Regions from separate parts of the Pantoea sp. E2023-21 genome, predicted to be linked through region 3. Evidence: predicted binding sites of a transcription regulator. Region 3 holds the regulator's gene; each other region holds the start of a gene.
The links. Region 3 encodes PurR, which represses purine synthesis genes. Its sites were predicted from a motif close to CANGCAAACGTTTGCNTG; they were not measured.
Positions count from the first base shown of each region.

Region 1: the regulator PurR is predicted to act here: its motif matches at 2,909-2,926, upstream of cvpA (colicin V production protein).
Region 2: the regulator PurR is predicted to act here: its motif matches at 3,144-3,161, upstream of rbsD (D-ribose pyranase).

Region 1 is NZ_CP195344.1:1,933,023-1,938,188, forward strand. Features, by position in the region: gene ACRQ84_RS09090 (UbiX family flavin prenyltransferase) at 121-690, opposite strand; gene purF (amidophosphoribosyltransferase) at 807-2,324, opposite strand; gene cvpA (colicin V production protein) at 2,361-2,846, opposite strand; gene dedD (cell division protein DedD) at 3,097-3,846, opposite strand; gene folC (bifunctional tetrahydrofolate synthase/dihydrofolate synthase) at 3,836-5,101, opposite strand.
Region 2 is NZ_CP195344.1:3,216,255-3,221,420, reverse strand. Features, by position in the region: gene kup (low affinity potassium transporter Kup) at 1-421, shown strand, start outside; gene qseC (quorum sensing histidine kinase QseC) at 437-1,768, opposite strand; gene qseB (quorum sensing response regulator transcription factor QseB) at 1,765-2,427, opposite strand; gene ACRQ84_RS15160 (YgiW/YdeI family stress tolerance OB fold protein) at 2,608-3,003, shown strand; gene rbsD (D-ribose pyranase) at 3,175-3,594, shown strand; gene rbsA (ribose ABC transporter ATP-binding protein RbsA) at 3,602-5,110, shown strand; gene rbsC (ribose ABC transporter permease) at 5,107-5,166, shown strand, end outside.
Region 3 is NZ_CP195344.1:915,544-920,709, forward strand. Features, by position in the region: gene cfa (cyclopropane fatty acyl phospholipid synthase) at 1-389, opposite strand, end outside; gene punC (purine nucleoside transporter PunC) at 692-1,894, opposite strand; gene punR (DNA-binding transcriptional activator PunR) at 2,004-2,915, shown strand; gene purR (HTH-type transcriptional repressor PurR) at 2,912-3,937, opposite strand; gene ACRQ84_RS04420 (cytochrome bd-I oxidase subunit CydH) at 4,211-4,300, shown strand; gene ACRQ84_RS04425 (C40 family peptidase) at 4,357-5,148, opposite strand.

The DNA of each region.
Region 1 (5,166 bases), 1.0 Mb from region 3:
GAGGGAAATATAACAGCGGTGTGAGGAAGAAAAAGCGACATTGTTAACTTTTGGTGCACAAGATGCACGAAGAGTGATCGCGCACGCGAATTTGCACACCAACAGTGCATTAATGCACCATTATGCGCCACTCCAGCGCGTGAAAAGATCTTCTGGCAGCTCAATATCGAACTGATCGAGCACGCGATTAACCGTTTGATCGACTAAATCGCCAATCGATTGGGGACGGTGATAGAACGCCGGCACCGGCGGCATAATCAGTGCACCTAGCTCAGCTGCCGTGGTCATCATGCGCAGATGTCCTAAATGCAGCGGCGTTTCGCGCACGCACAGCACCAGCTTACGCTGCTCTTTTAACACCACATCAGCGGCGCGGGTCAGCAAACTGTCGCTGTAACTGTGGACAATGCCTGAGAGCGTTTTCATGGAGCAAGGAGCAATCGCCATACCGAGGGTTTTGTAAGAACCGGATGAGATGCTGGCGGCGATATCGCGTACGTCATGCACCACATCGGCCATCGCTTGCACCTCACGCAGGCTGAAATCGGTCTCCAGCGCCAGCGTTTGCCGCGCCGCGGGACTGACCACCAAATGGGTTTCCACTTCCGCCAGCGGTTGCAGCACTTGCAACATGCGCACACCATAGATCGCGCCGCTGGCGCCGGAAATTCCAATGATCAGTCGTTTCATCATTTAGCCTTGCTCGTTCAGATTGCGGCAATGATAGCGGCTCGCTGAGCAAAAATACAAAAACAAACAGGGCGGGATTGCGCCCGCCCTGCTTTTACTCTGTCACCACGTTCGGCTTAGCCTTCGTTGTGCAGCTCCAGGCCTTCTACTTCTGTCTGACGCGCGATGGCTTTGGAATCGTCATTACGCAGCGACTGCAGATACTCAAGGTACTGTTGATCGACATCTTTAGTGACATAAATGCCGTTGAATACCGAGCACTCGAACTGGGCAATATCCGGATTCTCTTCGCGCACGGCTTCGATCAGATCGTCCAGATCCTGGAAAATCAACGCATCGGCTTTAATCAGCTGGCGAATCTCTTCCACTTCACGCCCGTGCGCAATCAGTTCCGTCGCGCTTGGCATGTCGATGCCGTAAACGTTCGGGAAACGAATTTCCGGTGCTGCTGAAGCCAGGTAAACCCGTTTCGCACCGGCTTCACGCGCCATTTCGATAATCTGTTCCGAAGTGGTGCCGCGCACGATGGAGTCATCCACCAGCAACACGTTCTTATCACGGAACTCAGCGCGGTTGGCGTTCAGCTTACGGCGTACCGCGCTGCGACGCAGCTGCTGGCCCGGCATAATGAAGGTACGGCCAACGTAGCGGTTTTTCACAAATCCCTGACGATACGGCTTGTCGAGGATACGCGCGATTTCCAGCGCGATATCGGTTGAAGTTTCCGGAATCGGAATCACCACATCGATATCCAGATCTTCCCACTCGCGGGCGATTTTATCGCCCAGCTTGGTGCCCATGCGCACGCGCGCGCTGTACACCGAAATTTTGTCGAGGAACGAATCCGGACGGGCAAAATAGACGTACTCGAACAGGCACGGGTTGGTTTTCGGGTTCTCCGCGCATTGACGCGTAGAGAGCTGGCCTTGCTCGGTGATGTACACCGCTTCACCTGGTGCCACGTCACGGATGAATTCGAAGCCCAGCGTATCCAGTGCGACGCTTTCCGACGCCACCATGTATTCAGTGCGGCCATCGGCGATCACGCGCTTGCCCAGCACGAGCGGACGAATACCGTTTGGATCGCGGAAGGCGACCATACCGTGTCCGATAATCATTGATACCACTGCGTAAGCGCCGCGCACCTGCTGATGCACCGCCGCCACCGCAGCAAAAATGTTGTCAGCTTCCAGCGGATAGTGCTGAAAACGGTCCAGCTCCTGCGCGAAGATGTTCAGCAGGATTTCGGAATCAGAGGTGGTATTAACGTGACGGCGACCCGTTTCGAACAGCTGTTTACGCAGTTCATGGGCGTTGGTCAGGTTGCCGTTATGCGCCAACGTGATGCCATAAGGGGAGTTCACGTAGAAAGGCTGCGCTTCAGAGGCGCTGGAGCTGCCTGCCGTTGGATAGCGCACGTGACCAATCCCGATGTTGCCCTGCAGACGCTGCATATGGCGTGCTTCGAACACATCGCTGACCAGACCGTTAGCTTTACGCAAACGGAAGCAGTTAATAGCATCGATGGTACAAATGCCGGCGGCATCCTGCCCGCGGTGCTGAAGCACCGTTAACGCGTCATAGATTGACTGGTTTACTGGCATGAAACCGGTGATACCAACAATACCGCACATATTGTCATTTCCTCATTAGCCGCACTCCCGATGGTGTCACCGGGGTAAAAAACTCGACGTGCTTTTCAGGTAATCGAAAAACCACCTGATGATGTAACTGAACTGGGGAATGAGTTGCGACTGTTGCCAGTCAGGACTTTTGGAAAAGCCGGTGAATGTATCGAGAAAGAACAGCATAGCAGACACGATCAGCACGCCACGCAACGCCCCGAAACAGACCCCCAACACCCTGTCGGTTCCCGACAAGCCAGTTTTTTCAACCAGCGAGCCGATCACATAGTTCACGATGGCACCCACAATCAGGGTGGCAACGAATAACACCGCGATAGCGATGCCGTTGCGAACCAGTTCGTCGTCAAAACCCGTAAACCAGACTGCAAGGTAGGCGTAATAATGACTGGCGACAAAAAACGCACATCCCCAGGTAACGAGAGATAAGGCTTCCCGGACAAACCCACGAATCAGGCTGACCAGAGCCGAAAAACCAACTACCGCAATAATGACGTAATCAATCCAGATCATGAACTCTTCCAGCCCAGTGCTATCGCACCCCTGCATCCAGTTCGGGGCGCATTCTAACAGAAAAAGAAAACGTTTGCGTAGGGTTTTCCGGTTCTGTTTCCGCAAAAAGGGCGATGAAAAAAACTTTCCTCGCCCTGTGTGTTATCAGCGATTTAATCCACTGATATTTAATAATTTTATTGCCGCGCTTCGCTACAAAATTTTTGTAAAGCCGCGCCTTTTTCTGCCATCGGCGCGGCTTATCAGCGCTTTATCGCGCGCTATACGGTTTCACCACGCCACCGAGGCCGGAGATACTTTGCAGTTCGCTCAGCGAACCTTGCAGCTTCGCTTTATTGGCATCCGGACCGACATAAATACGGGTGATTTGTCCCTGCACCGGCGTGGACGGCACGGTGAAGGCGCGATAACCAGAGAGACGCAGCTGCGCCACAATCTCGCTCACTTTTGCCGCGTTCTTCAACGCACCCAACTGCACAACAAATGCCTGACCGGCTGGCGCTGCGGGTTCGCTCTGCTTCGGCGTTTCCACCGGTTTAGGCTGTTCCACCAGCTTCGGCTGCTCAACCGGTTTCGGCTTCGGTTGCTCAACCGGTTTTGGCTTCGCTTGCTCAACCGGCTTCGGTTTCGGCTGCTCGACCGGTTTTGGCTTCGGCTGTTCAACCGGTTTCGGTTGGATTTGCTGATGCACCGGCGGCGGCGTTACCACGCTTGGCTCGCTATTCTGCGTCGGCTGGGCGCTGCCATTAGTGGCAGTTTTACCCCCGTTTTGACTCTGCGCCGCACCTGCCCCTTCTGGCGGCTGTGCGGGTAGAGGTTGGGTTACCGGCGGCACCATTTCGCTATCCTGCTGATCGTCCGGTTTTGGCACCAGCGGAATCGCCGCGAACTCTTCTTTATAATGCTTTTTCTTTCCGTCCAGCAGGCCGGGCAACACGATGACACCGATCGCCACCAGAATGACCGTACCGACTAAGCGATTTTGGAACTTACTTGCCACTGCCGTTCTCCGCTGCCATCGATTCCATAACCTGCGCTACGGTGTGAAAAGAGCCACACACCAGAATCACATCTTCGGGACGCGCCTGCTGACGCGCCGCTTGCCAGGCTGCATCAACGTTGCTGTAAGGCACGCCGCCATCCACATGCGCCAGCAGCTCATCGGCTGAGGCACCGCGTGGGCCATCAAGCGGCGCGCAATACCAGCGATCAACCTGCGGCGCCAGCGCCGCCAACGTGCCCGCGATATCTTTGTCGTGCAGCATGCCAACCACCGCATGCACTTCCCCGCTGTGCGCCTCTTCAGCCAGACGCGAAGCCAGATAGTAAGCGGCATGCGGATTGTGCGCCACATCGAGAATCACGCGCGGCGCTTCGCTGACGGTCTGGAAACGTCCCGGCAGAATAGCCAGCGGCAGATGCTGACGAATAATCGCTTCGCTTACCGTCAAACCTGACGCACGCAGCGCGGTAAGTGCGGTCGCAGCATTGGGTAACGGCACCTGCGGCAGCGGTAAATCACGCAGTTCACCGTGCGCATCCTGCAACGTCCAGCTGGCGCCGGTTTGCTGCCATTGCCAGTCGCGATTACGTTGCAGCAGCACGGCGCCCTTCTCAGCCGCGACCTGCGCGATGGTACCCGGCATGTCGGCTTCACCGACTACCGCCGGTTTACCTGCGCGGAACACCCCGGCTTTTTCCCGGCCGATGCTTTCACGATCCGGACCGAGCCAATCGGTGTGATCCAGCGCAATGCTGGTGATCACCGCCACATCGGCATCGACAATATTGGTTGCATCAAGACGTCCGCCAAGGCCGACTTCCAGTATCACCACATCAAGATTGGCCGCGCGGAACAGATTGAAAGCCGACAAGGTGCCGAACTCAAAGTAGGTCAGTGAAATGTCATCGCGTCCGGCTTCAATCGCGGCAAAACTGGCGCTGTGCTGCGCCTCATCCAGTTCTGCGCCCTGCACGCGTACGCGCTCGGTGTAACGTACCAGATGCGGCGAGCTGTAGACGCCCACGCGATAGCCCGCAGCAATCAGCAACGTTTCCAGCGTGCGGCAGGTCGTGCCTTTGCCGTTAGTGCCGGCGACGGTGAAGACAAAGGGAGCAGGTTTGAGCAGGTCGAGGCGAGCAGCGACGCGTTGAATACGATCCAGGCCTAATTCAATGGCCTGAGAATGCAGGTGCTCAAGATAATGAAGCCACGTGGCCAAAGGCGACGTGGCTTGAGGAAGAGAATTATCCATGTGTCCCGTTCTTAATAAATACACATCATCCTTCAAGCTGCAGCGGCGTTGGCTGCGTTCATTCA
Region 2 (5,166 bases), 1.8 Mb from region 3:
GTTGAATGTGATTCCGTTTGCCATGCTACATAACCTTAAGCATAACAAGGTATTGCATGAGCGCGTGGTGCTGCTGACGCTGCGTACCGAAGATGCGCCTTACGTGCACAATGTCCGTCGTGTAACCATTGAACAGTTGTCACCCACCTTCTGGCGCGTAGTGGCGAGCTACGGCTGGCGTGAAACGCCGAACGTTGAGGAGATTTTCCACCGCTGCGGCCTTGAAGGCCTTAACTGCCGCATGATGGAAACCTCATTCTTTATGTCGCATGAATCGCTGATAATCGGCGATCGTCCGTGGTATTTGCGCCTGCGCGGCAAGTTGTTCCTTGCACTGCAACGCAATGCGCTGCGCGCGCCGGATCAGTTTGAAATCCCACCGAACCGTGTCATCGAGCTGGGAACCCAAGTCGAGATTTAACGTTATGCATGCGCGTCACCAACTCAAGGTGACGCGCAATCCTCCGCTGGCTCGCTGGCTGAACAGCAATTGAATGTTGTGCAGCTGCGCAATATTCTTCACAATCGAAAGCCCCAATCCGCTCCCGGTTTGCGCCTGTCCCGGCGGTCGCCAGAAGCGTTCACCCAACCGTGCCAGTTGCTCATCGCTGACGCCAGGCCCGTTATCATCAACGGTTATGGCGCGGGCATTGAGCTGTACGTCAATGGTGCTGCCCGACGGCGAATAGCGTAGCGCGTTATCCAGCAGATTCCGCACCATCAAACCCAGCAACAGCGGATGACCGTTCATCACCGGTTCGGCGTGGCTGGTGAACTGCAAATGCTTTTGCTGTTGTTCCGCCTGCGGGAAGTGCTCCGCCAACAAATTTTGGAGCAGTGGCGCCAGCGCTACCGGTTGAAACTCGCTGCGCAGATCGTCAGCTTCCACACGGGACAGTGTTAAAAGCTGATCTACCAACCGCGTGGCGCGCGCAATGCCGCTATCCAGTTGCTGAATGGCACGTTTGCGCATCGCCTCATCATCATCGGCCAGCTGAATTACTTCACTTTGCACCCGCAGCGCCGCCAATGGGCTGCGCAGTTCATGGGCGGCATCGGAGGTAAAGCGACGTTCGCGCTGCACCAAATGCGCCATACGACTGAACAAGCCATTAAGCGCCACCACCAGCGGCTTCACCTCTTTGGGCAAGCGCGTGTCCGGCAATGGCGTAGCATCATCCGGTGCACGCTGATGCAGTGAAAGCGTGAGGCGTTTCAACGGGCGCAGCTCAAACCACACCAGCAACAGTAGCAACAGCAGCATAAACGGCATGGCGATCAGCCACGGCAGCAGGCTGCTGAGCGCCAGATCGCGCGTCATATCATCGCGGTATTCCCACTCTTGCCCGACCACCACGCGATAACGCTTATCCTCAGAGGTCAGCCACACTAAGCGCCAGCTGTCATTATCGTCACGCAGCTGGCCATCAACAAAGCCATCGCGCTGCTGATCAAACTGCAGATCGCGACCATTTTCACCGTCGTTTAATAGCGGCTGGCCTTCGGCGCTGAAAATGGCAAACGCCAGCGCATCATCATCCTGCTCGCCACGATGATGGCGCAGGATCGCTTTAGTTTTGGGCAGCGTAACGTCCTGCAACGCGGTTGGATCAAGGGTGATTAGGCGTTTAGCAAACAGCATTTGCTGGGTATCAAACAGCTCGTTCACCGTATCGCGGGTTTGATGCCAGGCGCTGAGACCAGCAAGTCCGCCGCACAACATAATCAACAGCACAAAGCCGATGGCGAGGCGCAGAAACAGACTCATTCCTCCGCTCCCAGCGTATAACCAACGCCGTGTACGGTACGGATAAACTGGCTGCCGAGTTTCTTGCGTAGATGATGAATGTGCACTTCTACCGCATTGCTAGAGACATCTTCATCCCAGCTGTAGAGCTTCTCTTCCAGCTGGCTGCGCGTGAGCACGCGGCCTGGATTGCGCAGAAACAGTTCCAGTAGCGCCAGTTCGCGGCTCTTCAGGCTGACGGCTTCGCCATCGCACATTACGCTGTGGCTGTTGGGTGCCATCACTACTTTGCCGTGTTTGAGTTCTGGCTGCAGCTGCCCATGACGACGACGGATCAGCGCCTGCAAGCGCGCCGCGACTTCTGTTAACGCAAATGGCTTGCACAGGTAATCGTCGGCACCAAGTTGCAATCCCTGCACGCGTTGATCGAGCGCATCACGTGCAGTGAGAATTAGCACCGGCACGTCTTGTCCTTGCTGACGCCACTGACGCAGGATATCCAGACCATCGCGTTCCGGCAGCGACAGATCCAGTACCACCGCATCCCAGGGCGCGGCCGTTAGCGCCTGAAATCCGGCTTCGCCGGAGACAAACCAATCCACGCTGAAGCCAAGCTTGGTCAGCCCAACTTTCAAACCGTCGCCAATCAAGGTGTCATCTTCGATCAGTAAAATGCGCATCAGTTCTCCTTGTGTTGAGCCGTGTTATACGAAGCACAATCCCTGTTGTACAGGGAAAATAGCCGCAAATAGACTATTTTTCATGAATGTACGTAAAAGCCATTCTCTTAAGATCCTGTTAAGAACCTTATGGTGAAATAGCTTCCGTAAACCGACACATTCATGGAAAAGAGGTGAAATATGAAAAAGTCCGCAGCTCTGTTAGCGATTGTCGCCCTGGCCGCCACGCCGGTTCTTGCTGCTCAGCAAGGCGGTTTTGTTGATCCGAATGCGCCAACTGCACAGGTTAAATCCGGTGGTTTCAAAGCCGATAACACCAGCGTTGTCACGGTGAAACAGGCCGAAGAGATGAAAGACGATAGCTGGATCACCGTGCGCGGTACGCTTGAGAAGCAAATCGGTGATGAGGATTATCAGTTTCGTGATGCTACCGGCACCATGAAGGTCGAAATCGATCATAAACGCTGGAACGGATTGACCGTCTCGCCGAAGGATCAGGTAGAACTGACCGGCGAACTGGATAAAGATTTCAACTCCATCGAACTGGACGTGAAACAGGTACGTAAACTGCCATAATCCTTCCCCGGAGCCGCCTGAGCGGCTCCAAAACCCTTCCAAACTCAAATTCTCTCTGGCACAAGCGAAACGTTTCGATGGCGATCACATTTCCGTGATGCCGTGATTGAGTTGCCGTGCGCATTTTATACACTCCCGATCAGCGAAACGTTTCGCTGTGGAGTGGAAGAAATGAAAAAAGGTCGCTTGTTAAACGCTGAAGTCTCTCATGTGATTGCTCGCCTGGGGCACACCGATACGCTGACGATTGCTGATGCAGGCTTGCCAATTCCGGCTGGTCCACAGCGCATCGATCTGGCGTTAACGCCGGGTACGCCCGAATTTTTACAGGTGGTTGAGGTTGTCACGCAGGAGATGCAGGTTGAAAGCGCCCTGATGGCGGAGGAGATTAAGCAGCACAATCCGCAGCTCCATAGCGCACTGCTCGCCGTGCTCGAAGCCTTGCAACAGCACCAGGGGAATGTCATCACCATCCGTTACACCAGCCATGAACAATTCAAACAACAAACGCAGCGTAGTCAGGCGGTCATTCGCAGCGGAGAGTGTTCTCCGTATGCGAATGTCATCCTGAGCGCCGGCGTGACCTTCTGAGGCCGCTATGCAACCGTTATTGCAACTCAAAGGGATTGTAAAGTCGTTTCCGGGCGTGAAGGCGCTGAATGGCGCATCGCTCGCCGTCTATCCGGGACGCGTCATGGCGCTGGTGGGCGAAAACGGTGCGGGCAAATCCACCATGATGAAAGTGCTGACCGGCATTTACAGCATGGATGCCGGCTCCATGCAGTGGCTCGGTAAGGATGTCGCTTTCTCCGGCCCGAAAGCGTCGCAGGAAGCGGGCATTGGCATTATCCATCAGGAACTGAACCTGATCCCGCAACTGACCGTCGCCGAGAATATTTTCCTTGGCCGTGAATTTGTTAACCGTTTTGGCCGCATCGAATGGAAAAAGATGTATGCCGCGGCGGATGCGCTGTTAAAGCGCCTTAATCTGCGCTTCAACAGCCACAAGCTGGTGGGCGATTTGTCGATTGGCGATCAGCAGATGGTCGAGATCGCCAAAGTGCTCAGTTTCGAATCGAAAGTCATCATTATGGATGAACCGACTGATGCGTTAACCGATACCGAAACGCTGTCGCTGTTCCGCGTGATCAATGAACTGAAAGCGCAGGGCTGCGGCATTGTCTATATCTCGCACCGCATGAAAGAGATCTTCGAGATTTGCGATGACGTCACCGTGTTCCGCGATGGGCAGTTTATTGCCGAGCGCGCAGTGTGCGATCTCATCGAAGAGAGCCTGATCGAGATGATGGTAGGCCGCAAACTGGAAGATCAATATCCGCGTATCGATCAACAACCGGGTGAGATCCGTTTAAGAGTCGAAAACCTCAGCGGTCCGGGCGTGGATGACGTCAGCTTTACGCTGCGCAAAGGCGAAATCCTTGGCGTATCCGGTCTGATGGGCGCAGGACGTACCGAACTGATGAAAGTGCTGTACGGCGCTCTGCCACGCAGCAAAGGCAAAGTGACCCTGAACGGCCGTGAGATCGTGACCCGCTCTCCGCAGGATGGCCTCGCCAACGGCATCGTATATATCTCGGAAGATCGCAAACGCGATGGTTTGGTGCTCGGTATGTCGGTGAAAGAGAACATGTCGCTGACCGCGCTGCGCTATTTCAGCACCGGCGCGGGCAACCTGAGACACAGTGACGAACAGCTGGCGGTGGGCGATTTTATTCGCCTGTTCAACGTTAAAACTCCGTCGATGGAGCAGCCGATTGGCCTGCTGTCGGGGGGGAATCAGCAGAAAGTGGCGATTGCGCGTGGCCTGATGACGCGTCCTGATGTGCTGATTCTTGATGAGCCGACACGCGGCGTCGATGTCGGGGCAAAAAAAGAGATTTATCAGTTAATTAACCAGTTTAAAGCCGAAGGGCTGAGCATCATTTTGGTGTCATCGGAAATGCCTGAAGTGCTGGGCATGAGCGACCGCATCATGGTGATGCATGAAGGCCATCTGAGTGGCGAATTTTCCCGTGAGCAAGCTACCCAGGAATCCCTGATGGCGGCGGCAGTCGGTAAGCAACACAGCGAGGAGTTAGTTGTATGAGCACCCAAACCTTACCCGCCAGCCGTCGCTGGTTCAGCAAAGCCTGGCTGCTGGAG
Region 3 (5,166 bases):
ATTAATGAGAAAAGATCATTGCCGAGATCGTAATGTTCTTTACCGACAATCCAGGCACGTTTTTTTGATTGCAAATTAGTGAGACGCGCAGCTGCAATGCGCAACGTATCTTTAAAATGCCGCGGTAATTGTTGGTCCAGATGATGTTTTAATACGCGATGGAAGAACATATCGAGTTGTTCACACTCCCACCAACCGTCCATGTAACTTTCACCCAAGCCGAGAGAACCGTTTTCAAGAACGCGTTTAAAAAAATCTGGATGCTTTACCTGAATATCCCAGGGACGAGTGCCATTAACTGCAATATCTGCGCGCTCTAGCAGTTCATTGACGATCCGATACCAGTGGTTTTCTTCAAGGCTCACTTCTTCTATAACAGATGAACTCATAGCTTCTCCATCACCTTCCGATCTGAACCTGAGAAAAAGAATAGCCAATTTCCCAAGACCTGTGAGAGAACTCACGGAAAACCCGTGCGCCAAAAATCCGACGTTTTACAGAGGTATGAATTTGAATAGAAAAGTTGGACGTAACACTGGAGTATCGTGCAGACGCCATCCCGCGACAGGGTCGCTAAAGGTATTACATTTATATTATTGATTTAATACAGAATTACTGACCCACTGAGTATATGCTCACGTGGGTCAATATTCAACGGGTGATCGTTAGTTTGCTAACGAAAATCGTTGCCTTAATGATTATCTTCGCAGGGACGGGAAGTGTGGGCAATATCACTTTGTGCGTTTACTGCTCGCTGGCAGACAAACCCCGCCCACGCCAGTACCACGGTGGCCACCATCACTAAAGTCGTGTTAAACAGCGCTTGCTCAAGGCCAGCAGAGACCAACAGGCTGGCGACAAAGCACAATCCTAACTGGAACAAGTTCTGTAATCCGGCCGCTTTGCCGGTGGCGTGCGGGAAGGGCGCTAATGCGCTGGCAACCACAATCGGATAGATCGCGCCATTGGCCAGCGCCATGCCGCAGAATGGCATGAGTAATACGAACAGCGGCGCTGAAGGCATTAAGGCGATAACAAACAGGCTCAGGATGCTCAGGCTATACAGCACCAGCAACCATGGCAACAGTTGTGCACCTTGATAACGATTTAACAGCGTGCGACAGCCAAAACCGCCAATTAAAAACGCAATAGTCTGCGGAATATAACTCAGGCCAATATCGCCCGGTGTCAGGCCAGCAGCGGCGAGAATGAAAGGTGATCCCGTCAGCCAGGCGAAGAAACTCGCCGAGCAAGCAGAATAGATCAAGACGTTACCGCTATAGACGCGCGTGCCCAGTAAGGTTAACCAGCCAGGTTGTGTACCACCGGCCACTTTTTCGCGCTTAGCCGACGTTAACTGCAGCGTACCGATCAGCAGTACCACCGCGACCAATGTCAGCGTGATAAAGATGCTGCGCCAGTGGAAGTGGCTGATAAGCCAGGCGCCAAGCAGTGGTGCCAGCGCAGGAGACAGCGCAACCAGCGGCATAATCGTTGCAAACACTTTATTCGCTTTGGCTTTTGGATAGTGATCTACCACCAACGCCTGCCAGCTCACGGCTGCAGCACACACGCCAATGGCCTGCACAAAGCGCAGCGCCAACATCAGGCGTACGTCGGTTACCCAAAGCATACCCAGGCAGCCGAGGGCGAAGATGGCTAAACCCGCCAGTAAAATCGGTTTACGTCCATAACGATCCGACAGCGGCCCCCAAAATACCTGTGCACAGGCAAAACCGCCGAGAAACAGACTTAAGCTGGCGCTGATAGTGCCGGGTGCGCTAGCAAAATCACGCTGCATATCGCCAAAGGCGGGTAAATACATATCCGTGGCAAGAAAGCCGAGCATGCTGAGCACGGCGAGATAAGGCATAAATGCTTTAGACGACAACATGTTGATTCTCTTTTGGGCAGGTTGAACGCCGGGAGTGTAAAAGGATGCAACGCGCTTTGTGAAACGCTAATATTTGCATGGAGCTGTTAAATTTTTTGAAGGCAAAAATATGTGGTCAGAATATGCGCTTGAAGTGGTGGATGCCGTGGCGCGCACCGGCAGTTTTAGCGCGGCCGCGCAGGAGCTGCATCGCGTGCCTTCTGCCGTCAGCTATACCGTGCGTCAGCTGGAAACCTGGTTGGCGGTACCGCTGTTTGAGCGCCAGCATCGCGAAGTGGTCATGACACCAGCCGGCGAGCACTTCGTTCGTGAAGGGCGATCTGTTATCAAAAAAATGCTGGCAACGCGTAGGCAGTGTCAACAACTGGCGAATGGCTGGCGCGGTGAATTGAGTATCGCGGTTGACTGCATTGTAAAACCGCAGCGCACGCGGCAATTAGTGAAGGACTTCTATCGTCATTTTCCCGATATGGAGTTGATTATCAGCTACGAAGTGTTTAACGGAGTGTGGGATGCATTAGCCGATGGCCGGGTAGATGTCGCGATTGGCGCCACGCAGGCAATTCCCGTCGGTGGACGTTTTGCGTTTCAGGATATGGGCGCGCTGAATTGGCGTTGTGTGGTCAGCCCGGATCATCCACTGGTTAACAGCACTGAACTGGATGATGAAACGTTGCGAGCGTGGCCATCTCTGGTGCTGGAAGATACGTCGCGTGCATTGCCGCGCCGTATGACCTGGACGCTAGATAATCAGCGGCGGCTGGTGGTGCCAGAATGGGAAACCGGGATGGCGTGTTTGTTGGCAGGATTGTGCGTTGGAATGGTGCCGGGCCATTTGGCGCGTCCGCTGCTGGACAGTCATAAATTGGTCGAACTGTCGCTGCCGCAAGCCTTTCCTGATAGTCCGTGCTGCGTCAGCTGGGCTGAACAACGCACGTCGCCGGCGCTTGAGTGGTTACTGGCTTATCTGGGGGATGCTGAAACGCTGAACCACGAATGGCTCAGCGAAGTGTCAGCTTAGCGGCGATAATCGCGGAATGGGCCGTACGCCACTGAACGACGTTCAATCAGCGTAGGCTGAACCTCGATGGTTTGTGGATCTTCACGTTTGCTGGTGATGCGATCCAACAGCATTTCCAGCGCTTTTTCACCCAGTTCGGCTTTAGGCTGGTGTACGGTGGTCAGCGCAGGCGTGAAATAGCGCGCGTTGCGCACGTTATCGTAACCAATCACCGAGATATCTTGCGGTACACGCAAACCCATCTCATCGGCGGCACAAATTGCGCCCATCGCCATAATATCGCCGCCGCAGAACACGGCGGTTGGGCGCTGTTTCTGGTTAAGAATCTGCTGCATTGCCTGATAACCGGATTCAGGTTCAAAGTCGCCCTGAACCACCCATTCTGGGCGCACTGTAATGCCTGCTTCGTTCATCGCCTGCAGAAATCCTGCGTGACGTCCGCCGCCGGTGTTGCGCTCCATCTGGCCAGGGATGGCACCAATATCGCGATGGCCACGTTCAATCAGATAACGCCCGGCGAGATAGCCGCCTTGAAACGCGTTGTCCTGCACCGTATCGGTAAAATCACCGCGCGAAGCACCCCAATCCATGACGACCATCGGGATATTGCGGTTCTCTTCCAACATTTGCAGTAAATCGTCCGGATATTCAGAACACATCACCAGCAAACCATCGACGCGCTTTTGCGCCATCATCGACAGATAGGCGCGCTGTTTTTGCAGATCGTTGTGCGCATTGCCGAGAATCAACGTATAGCCGCGTTCGAAACAACGATTCTCCACCGCTTCGATAATTTCAGCAAAATAGGGCGCTTCACTGGACGTTGCCAGCAGACCTAAGGTTTTGGTGTGATTCACTTTGAGACTACGCGCCACGGCACTTGGCGAGTAGTGTAATTGTTTGATCGCTTCCCATACGGCGTTACGCGTTTCTTCCGCAACGAAACGCGTTTTGTTGATGACATGCGAAACCGTGGTGGTTGAGACACCTGCGCGTTTTGCGACATCTTTAATTGTTGCCATGAAAATGGTACTCCTGGGCTTATCGCAACTCACTGATAAGTATATTGTTAAACGTTTGCGTCTGCTAACGCTTTTACAGCCCAAAAGGCGGGCAAAACGGGGTGTTATAGCAGACGAAATCACTTCATTATGCTGAAAATACAGCACGCGCAAAATCTGTTGCGCAACGAAAGGCGGCGATTCTAACAAGCCCGCGCGGATAACACGAGATTTTTGCCGATTGCTGTGCGAAAATCGCGTTAACCCCATTAATTGTGTGACTAAGGAGTTGTGATGAATACTGACCTGAAGCTGGCGCTAATGACCACTGTTGGCGCACTGTTGATGATTATCGCCTTCAGTTTTACCGCGATCATGCATTAACAAAAAAGCCGGAGCTGTGTGCAGCATCCGGCTTTTTTCTGTTTGTTGCGCAACAATTAGCGAATGGTTTTTGGCGTCATCATACGACGCGCGCCCACATAGTGTTTCTGCCAGTAATCCTCTCCCAAAGCGCTAATCTGAATATCTTTGCCGGTACGCGGCGACTGAATGAATTTGCCGTTGCCGAGATAAACGCCAACATGATCAGCGGTGCCGCGATTGTTAATGCGGAAGAACACCAGATCCCCTTTCTCCAGCATTTCACGTTTGATCGGGGAAGCATCACGCAAGTGATACATCTCATTGGCGGTGCGCGGAAATTTGAATTTCACCAGATCTTTATAGGCGTACCAGACCAATCCACTGCAGTCGAAACCGGTATGTGGCGAGGTGCCGCCCCATTGATAAGGTTTACCGAGTTGCCCCATTAATTTGGTCATCGCCGTTTCACGCGCTTTTTGATAACGCTGGCGGTGCGACTTACTCATTTTAATGCCGGTAAGCGCAACCGCTTCGTCATCAACCACCACTTCGGGAGATTTCTTCACCAGGCGTTGATGACCGTATTTCTTAGCGGTAAGTTTCAGCGGGGATTTTTTGCTGGTGGTTTTGTGCAGCGCGGTTTCTGTTTTGGTCTGTTTTTTTAGTTTGAATTTTTGGACAGCAGTCAGGCGCGATTTTTTTGTGGTGGTTTTCACCGGACGTCGTTTGCGGCGCTCGTCTTCACGTGCGCTCTTTTTCTCTGCTTTGAGCGAGCTGGCATTAACGGGTGCATGCGGAGATGCAGCAGCCACATTAAAGAACAGTTGGGCTAAAGCCAGTATGAAAAGCGTAATTAGTAGACGCATAATCCGGTTACAGGTTAA